One region of the Pseudarthrobacter sp. C1 genome, then DNA from elsewhere that is predicted to be linked to it. Evidence: riboswitches for the same ligand, from Rfam matches in the RefSeq annotation. Region 1 holds a riboswitch; each other region holds the start of a gene.
What was found. A riboswitch is a leader RNA that binds a small molecule or an ion and turns the genes downstream of it on or off. The one in region 1 is predicted to bind S-adenosylmethionine.

Region 1 (6,401 bases):
GCATAAGCTCCTTTGCTGTGCATCCGGCCGAAGGCGGCCGGGAGGTCCGTGTCCACCATCACACCCTGCTACAGTGCAATCAAGGGGAAAAATCACAGATGGTATGTGCACTGATGCACACGAACGAAAGGCACGCGGTGGCGCGGCTTCCAAGTCCGGACGACCTGCTGATTCTCTTGACCGTAGCCCGGCTGGGGCGTTTCAACGCCGTCGCTGAAACGCTGGGCACCACGCACACCACCATCTCGCGCCGGATCCTCGCCCTGGACAAGCAGTTGGGCGGCCGGACCCTGGAGCGCAGCCCGCACGGCTGGGAGCTGACGGAACTCGGGGCTTCGGCCGTCGCCGCGGCGGAAGCCATTGAGGAAACACTGGGGTCGCTGGCCGCCGTCACGGGCCAGGACCGGGATGCCCTGTCCGGCATGGTGCGCATCAGCACCTCCGACGGTTTCGGCGCCGAATTCGTCACGCCAGCGCTGGTCCGGCTCCAGCAGCGGCACCCGATGCTGGATGTGGAGATGCTGAGCGCCACGCGCAAGGTCAGCCAGAACCGCTCCGGTGTGGACCTGGAGGTGGTGGTGGGCCGCACCGACGTAAGCAACGCCCAGGCCATCTTCCTGACCAACTACTTCCTCAGGCTCTACGCCAGCCCCGCCTACGCGGCCGCGCGCGGCCTGCCGGAGACGCCCGACGGCGTGGGGCAGCACGGCTTCGTCTCCTACGTCGAGTCGGCCCTCCAGGTTGCCGAACTGGGCCACCGGTCCTCGCAGCTGCCGATGCCGAAGTCCAGCTTCCAGGCAACGAGTATCTTTGCCCAGGTTGAGGCGGTGCGCCGCGGCGCAGGCATCGGGCTGCTTCCGAACTTCATGGTGGCGCACAACCCGGAGTTCGTTCCGGTGCTCCCCGAAGCGTTCCAGCGCCAGGTCCCCATCTGGGCGGTGGCCCGGCCGGAATCGCTGCGGTCCGCCCGGGTGCAGGCCGTGATCGGTGCACTTCAGCATGAGGTGGCGGAACGCCAGGACCTGCTGGCAGCCTAGGCTGTTGGCAGCCTGGCCTGAAGGCAGCCAGGCCGGCTTCACGCCTGGAAAAGCCGCCTGACCACCTGCCCGGCGGCGAGCGCATCGAGGCCTTCGTTGATCTCCGCCAGTGGCCTTGTGTCGGTGTGCAGCAGCTCAACGGGGAGCCTGCCCTCGCGCCAATACTCGAGGTACAGGGGAATGTCCCGGCCGGGCACGGCGTCGCCCATGTAGGAACCGAGCAGCCGCTTGCCCGCCCCCGCGAACTGGAGCGCGGGTACCGTCAATTCTGCGGTGGGGTGCGGCAGCCCTACGGAGACCACGGCGCCGCCGCGCGTCACGTGCTCCAGGCACGATGCGATGACCCGCGCTGATCCCACGGCTTCGACGGCGGTGTCCACGCCGTCACCGGTGGCTTCGGCAATCAGCCGGGGGGCGTCGTCGGGGGTCCCCACGGCGGTTGCGCCGCATTTCAGGGCGAGCCCGTGCTTGCCCACGTTGGGATCGATGGCGATCACGGCGGACGCTCCGGCGAGCGACGCGGCCATGACGGCCGAAAGTCCCACGGCTCCGAGGCCAAAAACAGCCACGGCCTGGCCCGGCTGGACGGCCGCGGTGTTCAGGACAGCTCCCATCCCGGTGAGCACGGCGCAACCGAACATCGCCGCCACGGTGTCCGGGACGTCGTCGGCGATGACCACCACTGACTCCCGCGCCACCACGGCGTAATCGGCGAAAGCCGAAACCCCCAGGTGGTGGTTGATCCGCTCCCCCGCGGGCGTGCGCAGCAGCGCCTCGCCGTGCAAAAGGTCACCGGAGCCGTTGACCTCGGCGGCCCGGTGGCAGAGCGCGGGCCGCCCCGCCCGGCAGGCACGGCAGGCACCGCAGCTGGGGACGAAGACGAGGACCACATGGTCGCCGGGGGAAACGTCCGTGACGCCCTCACCAACCGTGGCAACCCGTCCCACCGCCTCATGCCCCAACGCCATGGGAAGCGGCCTGACGCGGGATCCGTCCACCACGGACAGGTCCGAGTGGCACAGGCTTGAGTAGGTGATGGTGACGCCCAATTCACCGGCCCGGGGTTCGGGCCGGTCGAGGTCCTGCACCACCAGGGGCTGCGCTTCGGCATAGCTGGTGCCAGGAGGAACTGTGGAATAGAGGACTGCTGCTCGCATGGTGTTCCTGACTTTATGTTGGTGGACAGGCAGCTGCCCGGGCCTGCGTGGCCGCAGGTCCGGGCAGTCGGGTTGCTCTGTTTGTCGTTTGGCCGTGCCTACTTCTTGGCGGCGGCCAGAAGATCGGCGGTGCCCTGGGCGTCGGCGGCGTCGACATCATGAAGCGAGATGCCGCGGGTTTCCTTGAGGAAGTACACCGAAATAGCGGTCACCACACAGGCGCCCAGGAGGTAGAAAGCCACCGGAACGGACGAACCGAAGCTGCCCAGCAGCGAGCTGGCGATGATCGGCGCGAGCGAGCCGGCCACGATGGAGGTCACCTGGTAGCCCAGGGAAACGCCCGAATACCGCATCCGGGTGGGGAACATCTCCGCCATGATGGACGGCTGCCCGGCGTACATGAGGGCGTGGAACAGCAGGCCGATGGTGATGGCCGCCAGGATAACCATGTCATTGCCGGTGTCCATCATGGGGAACGCGAAGAAGCCCCAGGTTCCGGCGAGGATTGCACCGGCCATGTACACCGGGCGGCGTCCCAGGGCATCGGACATCTTGCCCACCAGCGGGACTGAGCAGAAGTGGATGAAGTGCGCCACCAGGAGGAGGAGCAGGATACGGGAGGTGTCCGTCTGCACAACCACCTTCAGGTAGGTGATGGAGAACGTGACCACAAGGTAGTAGAGGATGTTCTCCGCGAAGCGCAGGCCCATGGCGGTGAAGACGCCGCGCGGGTACCGACGGAAGACTTCGGCAACACCGTAGCCCTTGTTCTCGACCGTGACTTCCTTGCGGGCCTCGAGGAAGATCGGAGCGTCCTGGACCTTGGTGCGGATGTAGTAGCCGATGATCACGATCACTGCGGAGAGCCAGAAGGCTACGCGCCAGCCCCAGCCGAGGAAGGCTTCCTGGGAGAGGGTGGAGGACAGGGTGAACAGCACGGCGGTGGCGAGCAGGTTGCCCATGGGGACAGCGGACTGCGGCCAGCTTGACCAGAAACCGCGGGACTTGTTCGGGCTGTGCTCGGCGACGAGGAGCACGGCGCCGCCCCATTCGCCGCCCACCGCGAAGCCCTGGACGAAGCGCAGGAACACCAGCAGCGCCGGTGCCCAGTAGCCGATCTGCGCAAAGGTCGGCAGGCAGCCCATGAGGAAGGTGGCAACACCCACCAGGATGATGCTCAGCTGCAGCAACTGCTTGCGGCCGAATTTGTCGCCGAAGTGGCCGAAGACGATGCCGCCGATGGGTCGGGCAACGAAGCCGACGGCGTAGGTGACGAAGGCTGCGATGATGCCGTCCAGCTCGGTTCCGGAGTTCGGGAAGAACATCTTGCCGAACACCAGCGTGGCGGCGGAGGCGTAGAGAAAGAACTCGTACCACTCAACCACGGTGCCGGCCATGGAGGCCGTGACGACTTTCTTCAGGCCTGTGGCCTTGACGTCGGTTTCCTCGGGCCGCCGCGCGGCGGACTTTTCCGTACTCATTGATGAACTCCTTCGGCGTCTTCTTCGACACCACTGGGACAGTCTGTGGCGGAGACGTGTGATTTTGGCCACGAACCGCCGGGTCCCAACGAGTATGGTCCGCCTGAACGCCAAGCTCAACGGCGAATCATGCAGAGGCTATCTGCATAAATGCACAAAAGTGTGCCTGCGAGGGCGGCCTTAGGCCGAGAGGTGCACCCGAAGCTGATGGCCCAGCTGGCCTATTTCCGTCAGGAAGCCGTCATGGCCGATCGGCGCCTCAATGACATGCACGTCCACTTCTCCCGGCAGGGCCGCGGCAAGTTCGCGGGACTGGGACGGGAAATACAGCCGGTCCGAATCCACGGCGGCCACGAAGAACCTGGCGGTGGATCTCGCCAGGGTCTCGGTCAGGGTCCCCCGGTCCCGGCAGATGTCATGGCTCATCAGCGCCTCGGTGAGGGCGATATAGCTGTTTGCGTCGAAGCGCTTCACGAGCTTGCTGCCCTGGTGATCCAGGTAGCTTTCCACCTGGTAACGGCCGCGGGCGGCCAGCGCCTCACCCTTCAGGGGCGACTCCGGCGCCTGGGGTTCCCGGCCGAAGCGGCCCTCCAGTTCAGCGGCGGACCGGTAGGTGATGTGGGCGATGCGCCGGGCAAGTGCCAGCCCGGCTTCGGGGCAGGGCCCGCCGTAGTAGTCGCCGCCGTTGAAGTGGGGGTCCTGCCGGATGGCCAGGGTCTGGGCCTGCGCGAAGGCGATCTGTTCTGCCGTGCTCGCGGCGCCCACCGAGATGACGGCGCAGCGCTGCACCCTCTCGGGGTAGGTCACGGCCCACTCAAGGGCGCGGGCGCCGCCCATGGATCCGCCCAGGACCGCGAACCAGCTGTTGATGCCCAGCTGGTCAGCCAGCCGGGCCTCCGCCACCGTACTGTCCCGCAGGGTAACCAGGGGGAAGCGGGAGCCCCAGGGGGTTCCATCCGGGGCGGCCGACGACGGCCCCGTGGAGCCGTAGCAGCCGCCCACGATATTGACGGACACCACGAAGAACTTGTCCGTGTCCACGGGAGCGCCGGGACCGGCCAGCTGTTCCCACCAGCCTTCTTCGTCCGTGTCGCCGCGGGTCACGTGGGTGCTGCCGGTCAGGGCGTGCTCGATCAGGATGGCATTGCTGGCATCGGCGTTGAGCGTGCCCCAGGTTTCGTAGGCCAGCGTGACGTCCGGGAGGTATCCCCCGGCTTCAAGTTCCAGCCCCCCAATGGAGGCATAGCGGACAATTCCGTGCTCGGGGACGGTGGTTCGGGTGACGGTAACCGTCATGGCAAGACCTCTTCTACGCGCTTGCCCGCCGTCGAATGACCGGCAGGCCAGGTCTTCACCCGGGGCACCCCACCGCGGAAGGAGGGTTGCCGGCCAGCAAGCCGGGGCTGTCACTGGCACTCATGACCTGGTACGAGTGTACGAAACAGGCCCCGCCTGCTGCCAAGAGTGTGACTGGTTGTGACTTCCCCGGCGTGCCGCCGTCTCGGGTTCTTTGTGCGTCCGGCTAGGCCCCGGTCGCGTCCTTTGCTGCCCGAAAGCCCGCTTCGAGGTCCGCCAGGATGTCATCGATGTGTTCGATTCCCACCGACAACCGGACCAGGCCGGGGGTCACGCCGGCGACGGCCTGCTGCTCCGGGGAAAGCTGGCTGTGGGTGGTCGACGCCGGGTGGATGACAAGGGAGCGGACGTCGCCGATGTTTGCCACGTGGGAGTGCAGCTCCAGCGCGTCAACGAAGCGCTTGCCGGCCTCGGCCCCGCCAGCCAGGTTGAAGGAGACAATCGCGCCCGTGCCCTTGGGCCCGTACTTGCGGCCCCGCTCGTACCACGGACTGGAGGGCAGCCCCGCGTAGGCGACGGATTCGACGTCGTCCCTTCCTTCCAGCCAGCGCGCCACTTCCGTGGCGTTGGCAACATGCCGTTCCACCCGCAGGCTCAGCGTTTCCAGGCCCTGGGCGATCAGGAACGCGTTGAACGGGGAGACTGCGGAGCCCAGGTCCCGGAGCAGCTGGACGCGGGCCTTGAGGATATAGGACAGGTTGGCGCCCAGGGCACCGTCCTTGCCGAGGTCCCGGGCGTACACCAGCCCGTTGTACGTGGGGTCCGGGGTGTTGAAGCCCGGGAACCTCGCAGGGTCCTTGCCGAAGTCGAACTTGCCGGAGTCCACGATCACCCCGGCAATCGCGGATCCGTGGCCGCCCAGGTACTTGGTTGCGGAATGGACAACGATGTCCGCTCCCCATTCCAGCGGCCGGATCAGGTACGGGGTGGACAGGGTGTTGTCCACGATCAGGGGCACGCCGGCATCATGGGCGATGCCTGACACGCCCTCGATGTCCAGGACGTCCTGGCGGGGGTTGGACACCACTTCGGCGAAGAAGAGCTTGGTGTTTGGCTGGACCGCGTCGCGCCACTGGTCCAGGTTGTCCGGGTCCGCCACGAAGGTCACGGAAATGCCGAACTTCTTCAGGGTGTGTGCGAACAGGTTGTAAGTCCCGCCGTACAGGCTGGGGCTGGCAACGATATGGTCCCCCGCCTCGGCGATATTGAGGACAGCGAAAGTCCCTGCTGCCTGTCCTGAACTCAGCAGGAGTGCTCCCAATCCGCCCTCAAGGCTGGCGATCCGCTGTTCCACGGCATCCTGGGTGGGATTGCCGATGCGGGTGTAGATCGGCGCCAGTTCAGCGAGGGCAAAACGGTTGGCGGCGCTT
Region 2 (6,401 bases), on a different contig from region 1:
CGCGCGGAGCCGCTTCAGGAGCTTCCGGTAGCCCTGGACCCGCAGGGTCCCGATGTGGTCGAACAGCACGCGGACTTCGACGCCGCGCTCGGCTGCCTCCTCCAGCGCGGTGAGGAGGTCGTCGGTGATGTGGTCCGTGCTCATGATGTAGAACTCGGCGTTGATAAACTTTTTCGCCTTGCGCACGGCCTCCGTCATCTGCAGGATCGAGTCCGGATAGCCGGGAATCAGCTCAACGGAGTTGCCGTCCACCATGGGCAGGGACCCGAGCCGGCGGTTCAGTTCCGCGGCGGACTTCACCCATTCCGGTCCGGGGTAGTCGCTTTCGACGTCGGAAAGCGAGGAGATCCCGGCCCGCACGCGTTCGTTGACCCGCTGCTGCTGCGCCCGCCGGCGGCTGGACAGCTTGAAGTTGCCGAAGAGCAGGAACAGCAGGATGCCCACGAACGGCACAAAGAAAATGCCCAGCAGCCACGCCATCGCCGTGGTGGGACGCCTGTTGCCCGGAATGATGCCCACAGCCAGCACCCTGATCAGGAGGTCGGCGACGCCCAGCAGCACCACCACCCACATTGGCGCGGTGCCGGCAAGCGAGAATGGCCACAACACGAAATAAACCCCCGGAGGATGGGCTCCCGGCGGACCGTTTCCAGCCAGGGCACTCTGCCCAGCTTATCCGTGCCGCGCCGCACTAAGCTGGAGCCATGACCTCTCCAGCTTCCGTGGTTCTCGTTTTCCTCGACCCCGCGTTCCCGGACGGCCGGCTCGCCGATGCCTCCAAGCCCCAGCTCCTGGTCACGGACCAGGGCGCCACCCGCGGGGACGGGATCTTCGAAACCATGCTGGCTGTAGGCGGCAACGTGCGGAAGGTCCAGGCCCACCTGAACCGCCTGGCCCGCTCCGCGGACGCCCTTGACCTGGTTATCCCGCCGGAGGACGAGTGGCGCAGGGCCATCGGGACTGCACTGAGCGAGTACCGGTCCGAGTATCCGCCTGCCTCCGCCGCCGAGGACGAACTCGTGGTCAAACTGGTGGTGACCCGCGGTGTGGAGGGCGCCGCCGCGCCCACCGCCTGGGTCCAGGTGTCCCCCACGGGGGCGTTGGCGCGCCGCCAGCGGGAGACGGGAATCGACGTCATCCTCCTTGACCGGGGCTACGACAGCGACGCCGCCGAGCGCGCCCCTTGGCTGCTGCTCGGTGCGAAGACGCTGTCCTACGCCGTCAACATGGCCGCTTTGCGCCATGCCCATAAACAGGGCGCGGACGACGTCATCTTCATCTCCTCCGACGGCCGGGTACTGGAGGGGCCCACCTCCACCGTGCTGCTGGCCCACGCAGGAACGTCCGACGACGGCACTTCCGTCAAGCGCCTCATCACGCCCCAGCTGGACAGCGGCATCCTGCCGGGCACGTCGCAGGGCGCGCTGTTCACCGCGGCGAAGGCTGCGGGCTGGGAACTGGGCTACGGCCCGCTTGAGCCGCAGGACCTGCTGGATGCCGACGCGGTGTGGCTGATCTCCAGCGTCCGTTTGCTGGCGCCGGTCAACCGGATCGACGGCAAGGAAATCGGCACGCCCTCCGTCCAGAAGGAGCTGACCGCCGAACTGAACGAGTTGTTCGCGGGCATCCAGTAAACGGTCCTGTGATTCCGGCCTTTGCACTCTAGGTTCGGCGGGGGCAGTGGCCGTAAGGTTTGGTTCATGGACTCGCAGACGCAGCCGAATGACAACCTGACCTTTGACGAATGCTGGGAACTCCTGGCCAATGACACTGTCGGCCGCCTTGCACTGGTGGTTGACGGCCACCCCGAGATCTTTCCAATCAACTACGTGGTGCACCGCCGCAGCATCGCGTTCCGTACCGCCGGCGTCACCAAGCTGTGGAGTGCCCTGACAGAGAGGCCTGCCGCCCTGGAGATCGACGGCTACGATCCCCATACCGAAGAGGCCTGGAGCGTGGTGCTGCGCGGCGATACGGCGATCATCGAGGACCAGGCGGACAAGGACGCCGTGGACAGCCTGGGGCTGGAGCCATGGCAGCCGGGAGAAAAGGCAAACTACATCCGGCTGACAGCCCGTGCTTTGACCGGCCGCCGTTTCAAGGTGAACCGGCCGGACGTCTGGGCCACGCGGCAGCAGGACAAGCGGCGGGCCTCTTTCGAATAACCCCGCCGGAATGCCTGTCCGGCCAGGCTAGCCGGTTGGCTCTGCGTCCTGAAGGGACAGTTGGGCTTCAAGGCCGGAGAGCAGGATGCTTAGCCCCTGGTCAAGTTCCGCGGATCCTTCGTAGTCCGCCAGGGCGGGGGCCAGTGCACGCAGCCGCGGGAACTCCTTGGCAGGCAACCGGTGCAGTCCCAGCCGCAGCAGCACTTCGTTTTCCTCCGGGTCCACAACGAATTCCTGCAGCTCGTTCAGGATGTGGCCGTAGAGGAAGCCGTAGTAGGCGCGGTAGACGTGGAGGGCGTCCGACGGGCTGAACCCTGCCCCAATCAGCAGGGACAGGATCTGCTCGAGGGGACGCAGCGTGCCCAGCGGCCGCAGCCCCAGCGGGGTGGAGAGCGGCCTGGTCACAAGCAGCGGCACCACATTGGGGTGCTGGAGCGCAAGGCTCCGAAGGTCGTGTGCGATGCGGCGCAGCTGGGCTTTCCAATCGGGATCGTCGGGGTGGATGGTGAGTTCGTTAAGCACCAGTTCGGTGACGCCGTCCAGCAGCGCGGCGCGGTTCTCCGCATAGCGGTAGAGGCTCATCGGGTCCCGGCCCAGTTCCTGGCCAAGGCGGCGCATGGTCAGCGCCTCCAAGCCTTCCGCGTCAACAACTTCGAGCGCCTTGGTCAGCACCAGCTCCCTGCTCAGCTTTTGCTTTTGGGCCGGCCCGGTGGGGGACTGGACTTTCGGGGAAGCCATGATTTCCGTCCTTGAAGGCGGCAAGCCCTTTACCCGAATAGGTAATCCATTCGCTTGCCGAATCCGTTGTCTACGAGTAAAGTCTACATTGTAGATGCGGCAGTGACACCGCCCTGTAGCCCCTGGTTTCAACTAGTAGCCCCCGGTTTCAACTAGTTCTTGATTTCCGCGGGCTTCATCAACACTCCATGCCCCGTGCACGGCATTGAGGTTCGCTGCTGTAGCCGAACGGCGGCACCACCGCACTTAGCGAAGGGAAGCCGTCATGGCGCATTCGCAGTTCGATCTCTTTCTAAAAGAAGCCACCTACATTGACCAGGCCTCGGACGCCACCCTCGACCGTGACCGCCTTTACGGCCTGTACACCAGCTGGTGCTTCATCAACCAGCAGAAGCCCGGCCTGGAGTCCAATTTCTGGATAGCCATGAATTGCCGCATCAGGCACGGCCGCAAGGGGCTGCGCATGAAAGGCCCCGCCGCTGCCGACTACATCCTGGCAAGCTACCCGGGCCTCGTCTAAGCAACGGCACAACGAGTACGGCGTGGACCACGTGCCTGGGGCACAGGGTCCACGCCGTTCCTTCTTAAGCGCGCTTAGGCGCGCTCCCTGCTGCTGCATCAGCCTGATCCTGCCGCTCCCCCGGGCCCACCCCCGGACACCCAAGGAGGAGCCGCCGTCGTACTTTAGGTGAAGGTGCCGGACGGCACTGGGCTCCACTGCGGCGCCCGGCCTACTTCAGTTACGCAACATGACGACGACGGCGGTGCGGCCGCGGGCGGCAAGTGTTACGTTTTTGGGGAGTAATGAGTACCGGCGCCAAGCCCTGACTGGCCGGTCGGCAACCCTCCTTTCGCGGCGGGGTGCCTCAGGTGAACACTCGGCATATCGACCCATTCGAGCTGCAAGCGTGAGAGAAGGAGATCGTCGTGTCTGACGCACCTGCCCCTGAAGAGAAACTGTCGTACCGCCTCATCAGCGGGCCGGATGACCGCGCCTTTTGCGAGCGGATCTCCGCCGCGCTGGCGGAAGGCTATGTCCTCCATGGCAGCCCGGCGGCAACCTTCAACGGCAGCAGTGTGATCGTGGCGCAGGCGGTAGTCCTGCCGGCAGCCATCGCTTCCGCGGACGCTGCCGTGGCAGATGCCGTTGACGACCTCGAGTCCTCCGGCGATGACCTTGACTTCGGCGGCGAGGGCCACGCATGAGCTACGCCGGAGACCTGACCCCGCAGGAGGCCTGGGAAAAACTTGAGCAGGGCGCCATCCTGGTGGATGTGCGCACGGAGGGCGAATGGGCCCACATCGGCATTCCCGACACCAAGGCCACCGAGAACGATCCGCTGTTCATCCAGTGGACCTTCCCGGGCGGAATCCCCAACCCCGACTTCATCACCGACCTTAGCCAACAGGCGCCCGAGGACAAGTCAACCGAACTGGTGTTCCTGTGCCGTTCCGGCCAGCGTTCCATCGCGGCCGCTATCGCCGCCACGCAGGCCGGCTTCACCTCCTACAACGTCCTGGAGGGCTTTGAGGGTGAACCGGACCGTTATGGAGAACGTACCGTCAACGGCTGGAAGAACCGCGGCCTGCCGACCAACCTGGGAAAGAACTAAGTGACCTTCAACGAAGACGCCGCCGGCTGGAGCCCCGACACCCAGGCCGTCCGCGGCGGGCTGGACCGCACCAACTTCCAGGAGACCAGCGAGGCTGTCTTCCTGAACTCCGGTTTCGTGTACGAATCCGCCGCTGCTGCTGAGCGGGCCTTTACGGGCGAGGACGAACGCTTTGTCTACTCGCGCTACGGCAACCCGTCCGTGGCCACGTTCCAGGAACGGCTCCGCCTGCTTGAGGGGACCGAGGCGTGCTTCGCGACGGCGTCCGGCATGTCCGCGGTTTTCACCGCCCTGGGTGCGCTGCTGGCGGCCGGGGACCGGGTGGTTGCCGCCCGCTCACTCTTCGGCTCGTGCTTTGTGATCCTGAACGAAATCCTGCCGCGCTGGGGCGTGGAGACCGTCTTCGTGGACGGCCCTGACCTGGAGCAGTGGCGTGAAGCGCTCTCCGAGCCCACCACCGCCGTCTTCTTCGAATCGCCGTCCAATCCCATGCAGGAGATCGTGGACATTGCTGCGGTCAGCGACCTGGCGCATGCGGCCGGGGCCACCGTCGTCGTCGACAACGTTTTTGCCACCCCCCTGCTGCAGCGGTGCGGGAAGTTCGGCGCCGACGTGATTGTCTACTCGGGCACCAAGCACATCGACGGCCAGGGCCGGGTGCTTGGTGGCGCCATCCTGGGTACCAAGGAGTTCATTGACGGGCCGGTGAAGCAGCTGATGCGCCACACCGGACCAGCACTGTCCGCGTTCAACGCCTGGGTCCTGACCAAGGGCCTCGAGACCATGGCGCTGCGCGTCAACCACTCCTCGGCGTCAGCCCTGCGCCTCGCGGAATGGCTGGAGGAACAGCCTGCCGTCAGCTGGGTGAAGTACCCGCTCCTGAAATCGCACCCGCAGTACGAGCTGGCCGTAAAGCAGATGAGCGCCGGCGGCACTGTCCTCACCTTGGAACTCGCCCCCTCCGGCGGCCGCTCGGGCAAGGACGCGGCGTTTGCGCTGCTGGACGGCCTGCGGATCATCGACATCTCCAACAACCTTGGCGATGCCAAGTCGCTCATCACCCACCCGGCCACCACCACGCACCGCGCGATGGGACCCGAGGGCCGGGCCGCCATTGGGCTGAGCGACGGCGTGGTGCGGCTTTCGGTTGGGCTGGAGGACGTGGACGACCTGATTGGCGACCTGGAGCAGGCACTTAAGCAGATCTAGCGCTCCGGCCGCGGCACCCGGGGCCATGGCCTCAAGGATTCTGCAGGGAAAGGCGGACGGCCACTTCGTCGCCGTCGCTAATCTCGGCCTTGGCCCTGATGTCCTTCTTGACGGGCAAGAGGTATGTGCCGGTCCCGGTATCCGCGAAGAGCGAGGTTTGCCACGCGTGGCCGGCAATCTCCGCCGCCACTTTGACCGAACCGAAAGCTTTGCTGTGGCCGGAACTGCGCGCGCGGATATCGTCCGCGACGTCCGCCGGCAGGGTCAGGAAATGCCAACCGGCTTCCCCGGGATAGCGCCACAGGCCTGCTTTGAAGGAATACGACGCCGCCACGCGCTGAGTATGGCACGGGACGTTGGCAGGACGCCACAGCTTGCCGCACCTGCGGCCGGCGTCTCTTGTCCCGGAAGGCGAGGGCATCGCTTCCTCGAATAGGTGGCACAAAAAACTTCAAAAGTACTTTCCGGAAGGCCATCGTAGGGCCTAATAATGTCGGACCCCCTCGGGATGATGGGGGTATGGAATCGAACGCGGCGGTGGTGCAGGGGGAGGAAGCGGTTGACGCTTCTGTTGCTGCGTTTATGGCTGCGCTGGCTGGCGGAGGCCTTGCCGCTGGCGGGCCTGCCGTTTCCGGTGGCCGTGGCGCTGGTGGGGGCGCTGGCGGGGGCGTTGATG
Region 3 (6,401 bases), on a different contig from region 1:
CAAAGCGGACAAAGCCGTGCGCCGCGCGGTGGAACAGGCCACGGGGGCATAACAACGTATGACCGCAGCAGCCGCCGTCCGGGATGATTCCGGCACGCCTGTCCCCCACTGGGCCGCACCCTTCGCGTCCCGGCCCGTCAATGCCACCGTCACGGTACCCGGTTCCAAGTCGCTGACTAACAGGTACCTGGTCCTTGCAGCCCTGGCTGACGGACCGTCCCGCCTGCGCGCACCGCTGCACTCCAGGGACTCCGCGCTGATGATCGAAGCACTTCGCCAGCTGGGGGCCACCATTACGGAGGTGCCCGGGGACGGAGCCTTCGGACCCGACCTGGAAGTTGTTCCGCTGGACCCGGACGCCGCCCCGTCCCTGGCCAGGATCGACTGCGGCCTCGCCGGCACGGTCATGCGGTTCGTCCCGCCCCTCGCGGCACTGCGCAGGGGCGCCGGCGAGTTCGACGGCGACCCCCACGCCCGCAAGCGGCCGATGGGAACCATCATCGAGGCACTCAAGTCGCTCGGAGTGGCCGTTTCCTCCACGGAGGGCGGCACGCCGTCGTCATTGCCGTTTGTGGTGGATGGCACGGGTGAGGTCCGCGGCGGCCACCTGGTAATCGACGCCAGCGCCTCCTCCCAGTTCGTTTCGGCGCTGCTCCTGGTGGGGGCACGGTTCACCGAGGGGCTGCACCTGGAACACGTGGGCAAGCCCGTGCCCAGCCTCGACCACATCAACATGACCGTGGCCGTCCTGCGTGGAGCCGGTGTTGCCGTGGACGACTCCGTTCCCAACCACTGGGTTGTCAGCCCGGGACCCATCCGGGCGTTTGACCAGCGGATCGAGCAGGACCTGTCCAACGCCGGGCCGTTCCTCGCCGCGGCTTTGGCCTCGCGGGGCACCGTGCGGATCCCCGGCTGGCCCGAGGAAACGCAGCAGGTGGGTGACCTCTGGCGCAGCATCCTCGCCCGGATGGGCGCGGACGTCACCCTGCACGACGGCGTCCTGACAGTCACGGGCGGACCGGCCATCAAGGGCGCGGACTTCGCCGACACCAGCGAGCTGGCCCCCACCGTAGCCGCCCTGTGTGCACTGGCGGACGGACCGTCGCGGCTGAGCGGTATTGCCCACCTGCGGGGACACGAAACGGACCGGCTTGCCGCGCTGGTGGCCGAAATCAACCGGCTCGGCGGTGACGCTGAGGAGACCAGCGACGGCCTGGTGATCCGTCCTGCCAGGCTGCACGCCGGTGTCGTCCACAGTTACGCGGACCACCGCATGGCTACCGCCGGAGCCATCCTCGGCCTGGCCGTGGAGGGCGTCGAGGTGGAGGACATCGCCACCACCGCCAAGACCATGCCGGACTTCCCCCGGTTGTGGGCGGACATGCTTGCGCAGGACGGCACCCCCGAGGCGGGGGCGGAAGGTTCCAGCGGTGGCGCGGAGCACTGACTCCTGGGACGAATCCGACGTCCGGATTCGGCCCAGCAAAAAGGGCTCCAGGCCTCGCACAAAGGACAGGCCCAGCCACGACGACGCCGTCACCGGCCGGATCATCACGGTTGACCGGGGCCGTTACAGGGCTGTGGTGGGTGAGGACTCGGGCAACGAGCGTGTGGTTATTGCCGCCAGGGCAAGGGAACTGCGAAGGAACCCGGTGGTGGCGGGGGATTTCGTTTCACTCGTGGGTGACGTCTCCGGCGAGCCGGACACTTTGGCGCGGCTGGTGAAAATCCAGGACCGCAAGACGCTCCTGCGGCGCAGCGCCGATGACACTGATCCCGTGGAACGCGCCGTGGTGGCCAACGCGGACCAACTGGTCATTGTGGTGGCCGCTGCCAACCCCGAGCCACGGACTGGCTTCATCGACCGCGCCCTGGTGGCCGCCTACGACGCCGGTATCGAGCCGATCCTGCTGGTCACCAAGGCGGACATCAAGGATCCTGCGGAGCTGCTGGCCAACTACACCCACCTGGACTTCCCCGTGATCATCAGCCGGACGGCGGATGCGCAGGCCTCGGGCGTGGATGCCCGCTCCGACGACGGGCTCTCCGCCCGCCTGGACAGGGCCGCCGTCGCGGAGCTCCGGACCCACCTCGGCGGGAAAGTGACCGTGATGCTGGGGCATTCCGGCGTGGGCAAGTCAACCATGGTGAATGCGCTGACCGGGGCCGAACGGGCCACCGGAGGGGTGAACGCGGTGACCGGCCGGGGCAGGCACACGTCGTCGTCCGCCCTCGCCCTGCGCCTCGCTGACGCGCCGTCCGGCAGCTGGATCATCGACACCCCCGGCATCCGCTCCTTCGGCCTGGCCCACGTGGACCCGGACCGGATCCTGCGCTCCTTCCCGGACCTCTCCCCCGGCACGGATGACTGCGAGCGCGGCTGCAAGCACACAGCCACCGCCGTGGACTGTGGGCTGGACGCGTGGGTAGCGGGAGGCCATGCCGGACCCACCGGTTCAGCAAGGCTGGCCTCCCTGCGGCGGCTCCTGGGGACGGACCCCCGAATGGAAGCCCAGGAGGCCAAGGAGCTGGGCAGCGTCAACTGACGGGGCCCGGTTCCCGGCAGAACGGCGCGCAGACGGTAGTTTGGAACCATGATCCAACCCGCTTCGAGCTACAACGATGACCTGCGCCTGGCCCACGTCCTGGCCGACTCAGTGGACGACCAGACAATGAGCCGCTTCAAGGCGCTGGACCTCCACATCGAGACCAAGCCGGACCTGACGCCCGTCACCGATGCCGACAAGGCGGCCGAGGAGGCCATCCGCGGCCAGCTCTCCCGTTCCCGTCCGCGCGATGCCGTACTCGGCGAGGAGTTTGGCAGCACCGGCCATGGTGCGCGGCGGTGGATCATCGATCCCATCGACGGCACCAAGAATTTCGTCCGCGGCGTTCCGGTGTGGGCCACGCTGATCGCCCTCGTGGACGAAGGCGAGCCGGTGGTGGGCGTGGTGAGCGCCCCTGCACTGGGCAAGCGCTGGTGGGCGGCCAAGGGCATGGGCGCCTATATGGGACGTTCCCTGGCAGCCGCAACCCGCCTCCGCGTGTCCAACGTGTCCAAACTGTCCGACGCTTCCCTGTCTTATTCGAGCCTTGGCGGCTGGAAGGAGCGCGGTAACCTCAACGAATTCCTGGGCCTCACGGAGGACGTGTGGCGTACCAGGGCATTCGGGGACTTCTGGTCGTACTGCATGGTGGCGGAAGGCTCGGTGGATATCGCCTGCGAGCCCGAGCTCAACCTCTACGACATGGCCGCCCTGGTGCCCATCGTGGTTGAAGCGGGCGGCCGGTTCACATCGCTGGAAGGTGAGGACGGCCCGTTCGGCGGCAACGCACTGGCCACGAATTCCATCCTTCACTCGGAGGTGCTGCGCCGGTTGAACCCGGACCTGGACGACCTCCTCTGACCCTCCTCTTCCGAACAATCAACGGCGGGCACCTCCGAAAGGAGGCGCCCGCCGTCGTTATCTTCGGCAAAAGCGGACCTTTTCAACTGCGCGTAACAAAGGCCTTAACATTCCGGCCGGCTTTTAGCCTGCGCGGGCTATGTCCTACGCTCTTAACCAGGTCACGAGTGCCAGCGCTAAACCCCGGTTTGCTGGCCGGCAACCCTCCATTCGCGGTGGGGTGCCCCGGGTGACGACCAGGCCGGTCCGGAACGGATGCGGCAAGCGCGGATTCCCCCAGCGGAGTCCTGTTCCAAAGTGAGGTCTCTGTGACAACAGCCACCGTCTCCCCCAACGCCGCAATCCAGCCTGACGCCGCAGCACAGCCCGGACAGGACGCCCTCTTCGACCAGCGCCACGCCGCAGCCGGCCGTCCCCTGGCGGCAGTCACGGGCGCCGAAATCCAGGCTCCCCTGATCCATGGCGGGCACGTCCGGTACGCGAACCTGGACTACGGCGCGTCCGCGCCGGCGCTCTCCGTGGTGTCCGCCTACCTCAATGAAATCCTGCCGTTCTACGCGAGCGTGCACCGCGGAGCCGGCTACGCCTCCCAGATCAGCACCTCGGTCTACGAGAATGCCAGGGCCATCGTCCGGGAGTTCGTGGGCGGCCGCCCGGACGATTCCGTGATCTTCACCCGGAACACCACCGACTCCCTCAACCTGCTGGCCGGCTGCCTGCCCGTCACGAACGGCCGGGCCGACGGCGACGTCCTGTACCTCGACATTGAGCACCACGCCAACCTGCTGCCATGGCAGGGCGTGCCCCACCGCAGCATCGTGGCGGACGACACCATCGCAGGGACCATTGAGGCCGTGCGTGCCGAACTGCAGCACGGCGGGGTAAGCCTGCTCGCCGTCACCGGCGCGTCCAACGTCACGGGCGAGATCCTTCCCGTCCGCGCCCTCGCCGCACTCGCCCACGAGCACGGCGCACGGATCGTGGTGGACGCGGCCCAGCTGGCGCCGCACCGCCGCATCGACATCACCGCTGACGACGTCGACTACATCGCCTTCTCGGGGCACAAGCTTTACGCGCCTTTTGGCGCCGGTGTGCTGGTGGGCCGGCCGGACTGGCTCGACGCCGGAACACCGCACCTTGCCGGCGGCGGCGCCGTCAAGGAGGCAAGGCTCGACGGCGTCAGCTGGGCAACGGGCCCGGCCCGCCATGAGGGCGGATCACCGAACGTGCTGGGAGCGGCCACCCTGGCCCGCGCAACGCAGGTCATCGCGGGGCTGGACCAGGACCGCTGGCACGCGCACGAATCAGCCATCCGCTCCTACCTGGTGGAGGGCCTGCAGGGAATCGACGGCGTGACCGTCCACCAGATCTTTCAGGACACCAACCCGGATACGGACACCATCGGCGTGGTCAACTTCTCGGTCGAAGGCTACGACGCCGGACTGGTGGCGGCGTACCTGTCGGCAGAGCATGGCGTGGGCCTGCGTGACGGCCGCTTCTGCGCCCACCCGCTGCTCAAGCGGCTGGGGCTGCCGTCGGGTTCCCTCCGTGCCAGTTTCGGCGTGGGATCCCGGCTTGACGATGCCGAGCGGCTCCTGGCAGGAATCCGTGACCTGCGGAGCAAGGGGCTCGGCTGGGACTACGTGGTGGACGCGGGCCGCTGGGTTCCCGCCAACGACAACCGCACCTACCCGCACTGGGCTCCCAACACTCCGGGAACGGCCGGCGCCGCCCCCTGCATCGACGACTGACCTGCGGCCCGCCTGCATGCTGCCGCTCCGCCACACCGGCGCGGGTGCGGTAAATTCGGAAGGTAGCAACGAGACCCGACGAAGGAGGCCACGCGTGGCACGGGGTGGCCCCAGGCTGGATCACGGCCGGCGGCGGGAGCTGGGCCAGAGCTTCCAGGATGGCGGCAAACACTACCAGCAGGTGCGGCCCGGGTATCCCGCTGAGACAGCACAGTGGCTGGTACCTCCGGGCGCCCGGGACGCGCTCGACGTTGGTGCCGGCACGGGCAAGTTCACTGAACTGCTGCTGGGGCTGGGGCTGTCCGTCACGGCGGTGGACCCCTCAGCCGACATGCTCGGACAGCTGGCGGAACATTATCCCGGCGCCGCGGCTGTCCTGGGCACCGCGGAGGCCACCGGCCTGCCTGACTCAGCGTTCGACGTCGTCACCGTGGCGCAGGCCTGGCACTGGTGCGATGCGCTGCGGGCAAGCACGGAACTGGCCCGCGTCCTCCGCCCGGGGGGAACGCTTGGCCTGGTGTGGAACCAGCTGGACACGTCCGTCCCCTGGGTCCACCGGCTCTCGAGGATCATGCATGCCGGAGACGTCTACAAACCCGGTTTCCGGCCGCTGGTGGGGCCTGAGTTCGAGGGCTTGGAGGACCACCTGACGCACTGGCAGGACTCCGTCACCACCACCGACCTGATGGAGCTGACAAAGTCGCGCAGCTACTACCTCCGTGCGGGTGAGGCCACCCGGGCGAAGGTACTGGCGAACCTCGACTGGTACCTGCATGAGCACCTGGGACATGCGCCGGACGAAGACCTGGAGTTGCCTTACCTCACCCTGGCCTGGCGGGCGGTGAGGGCATGAGTGCCCGCCACCGCCAGCCCCGCCGGTCCCCGCATGGCGGCGGCGAGCCGGTAGGCTTGATCCCGTGAAGACCAGCGCGCCCTCCTCCTCCATCGAGGACTACGTCAAGGTCATCTACTCATTCACCGAATGGCAGGACAAGCCCATCACGTCCTCCCAGCTGGCGCAGCGCCTTGGCGTGGCCAATTCCTCCGTATCGGAAATGGTCCGCAAGCTGAAGGACCAGGGCCTGGTGGACCACAAACCGTACAGCGCCATCAGGCTCACGGACGCCGGTCTCCGGCTTGCCCTTTCCATGGTGCGGCGCCACCGGCTGATCGAGACGTACCTCGTCCAGCAGCTGGGGTACAGCTGGGACGAGGTGCACGACGAAGCCGAACTGCTGGAGCA

Region 2: it holds a riboswitch for S-adenosylmethionine, as region 1 does, so the genes downstream of both, U7114_RS12670 (DUF1737 domain-containing protein) here and metX (homoserine O-acetyltransferase MetX) in region 1, are expected to answer to the same signal.
Region 3: it holds a riboswitch for S-adenosylmethionine, as region 1 does, so the genes downstream of both, U7114_RS03585 (aminotransferase class V-fold PLP-dependent enzyme) here and metX (homoserine O-acetyltransferase MetX) in region 1, are expected to answer to the same signal.

The regions. Positions count from the first base shown of each region.
Region 1 is NZ_JAYESK010000007.1:165,077-171,477, forward strand. Features, by position in the region: gene U7114_RS13660 (LysR family transcriptional regulator) at 114-1,037, shown strand; gene U7114_RS13665 (zinc-dependent alcohol dehydrogenase family protein) at 1,076-2,194, opposite strand; gene U7114_RS13670 (MFS transporter) at 2,293-3,675, opposite strand; gene metX (homoserine O-acetyltransferase MetX) at 3,856-4,971, opposite strand; SAM riboswitch class IV at 4,984-5,099, opposite strand; gene U7114_RS13680 (bifunctional o-acetylhomoserine/o-acetylserine sulfhydrylase) at 5,198-6,401, opposite strand, start outside.
Region 2 is NZ_JAYESK010000006.1:233,010-239,410, forward strand. Features, by position in the region: gene cls (cardiolipin synthase) at 1-573, opposite strand, end outside; gene U7114_RS12650 (aminodeoxychorismate lyase) at 705-1,634, shown strand; gene U7114_RS12655 (pyridoxamine 5'-phosphate oxidase family protein) at 1,701-2,165, shown strand; gene U7114_RS12660 (TetR/AcrR family transcriptional regulator C-terminal domain-containing protein) at 2,193-2,903, opposite strand; gene U7114_RS12665 (hypothetical protein) at 3,169-3,423, shown strand; SAM riboswitch class IV at 3,704-3,818, shown strand; gene U7114_RS12670 (DUF1737 domain-containing protein) at 3,831-4,109, shown strand; gene U7114_RS12675 (rhodanese-like domain-containing protein) at 4,106-4,516, shown strand; gene U7114_RS12680 (O-succinylhomoserine sulfhydrylase) at 4,517-5,725, shown strand; gene U7114_RS12685 (DUF1905 domain-containing protein) at 5,757-6,059, opposite strand; partial or broken gene U7114_RS12690 (DUF222 domain-containing protein) at 6,245-6,401, shown strand, end outside.
Region 3 is NZ_JAYESK010000002.1:192,899-199,299, forward strand. Features, by position in the region: gene U7114_RS03565 (DoxX family protein) at 1-52, shown strand, start outside; gene aroA (3-phosphoshikimate 1-carboxyvinyltransferase) at 59-1,447, shown strand; gene U7114_RS03575 (ribosome small subunit-dependent GTPase A) at 1,431-2,546, shown strand; gene hisN (histidinol-phosphatase) at 2,595-3,407, shown strand; SAM riboswitch class IV at 3,567-3,680, shown strand; gene U7114_RS03585 (aminotransferase class V-fold PLP-dependent enzyme) at 3,716-5,158, shown strand; gene U7114_RS03590 (class I SAM-dependent methyltransferase) at 5,253-6,011, shown strand; gene U7114_RS03595 (metal-dependent transcriptional regulator) at 6,076-6,401, shown strand, end outside.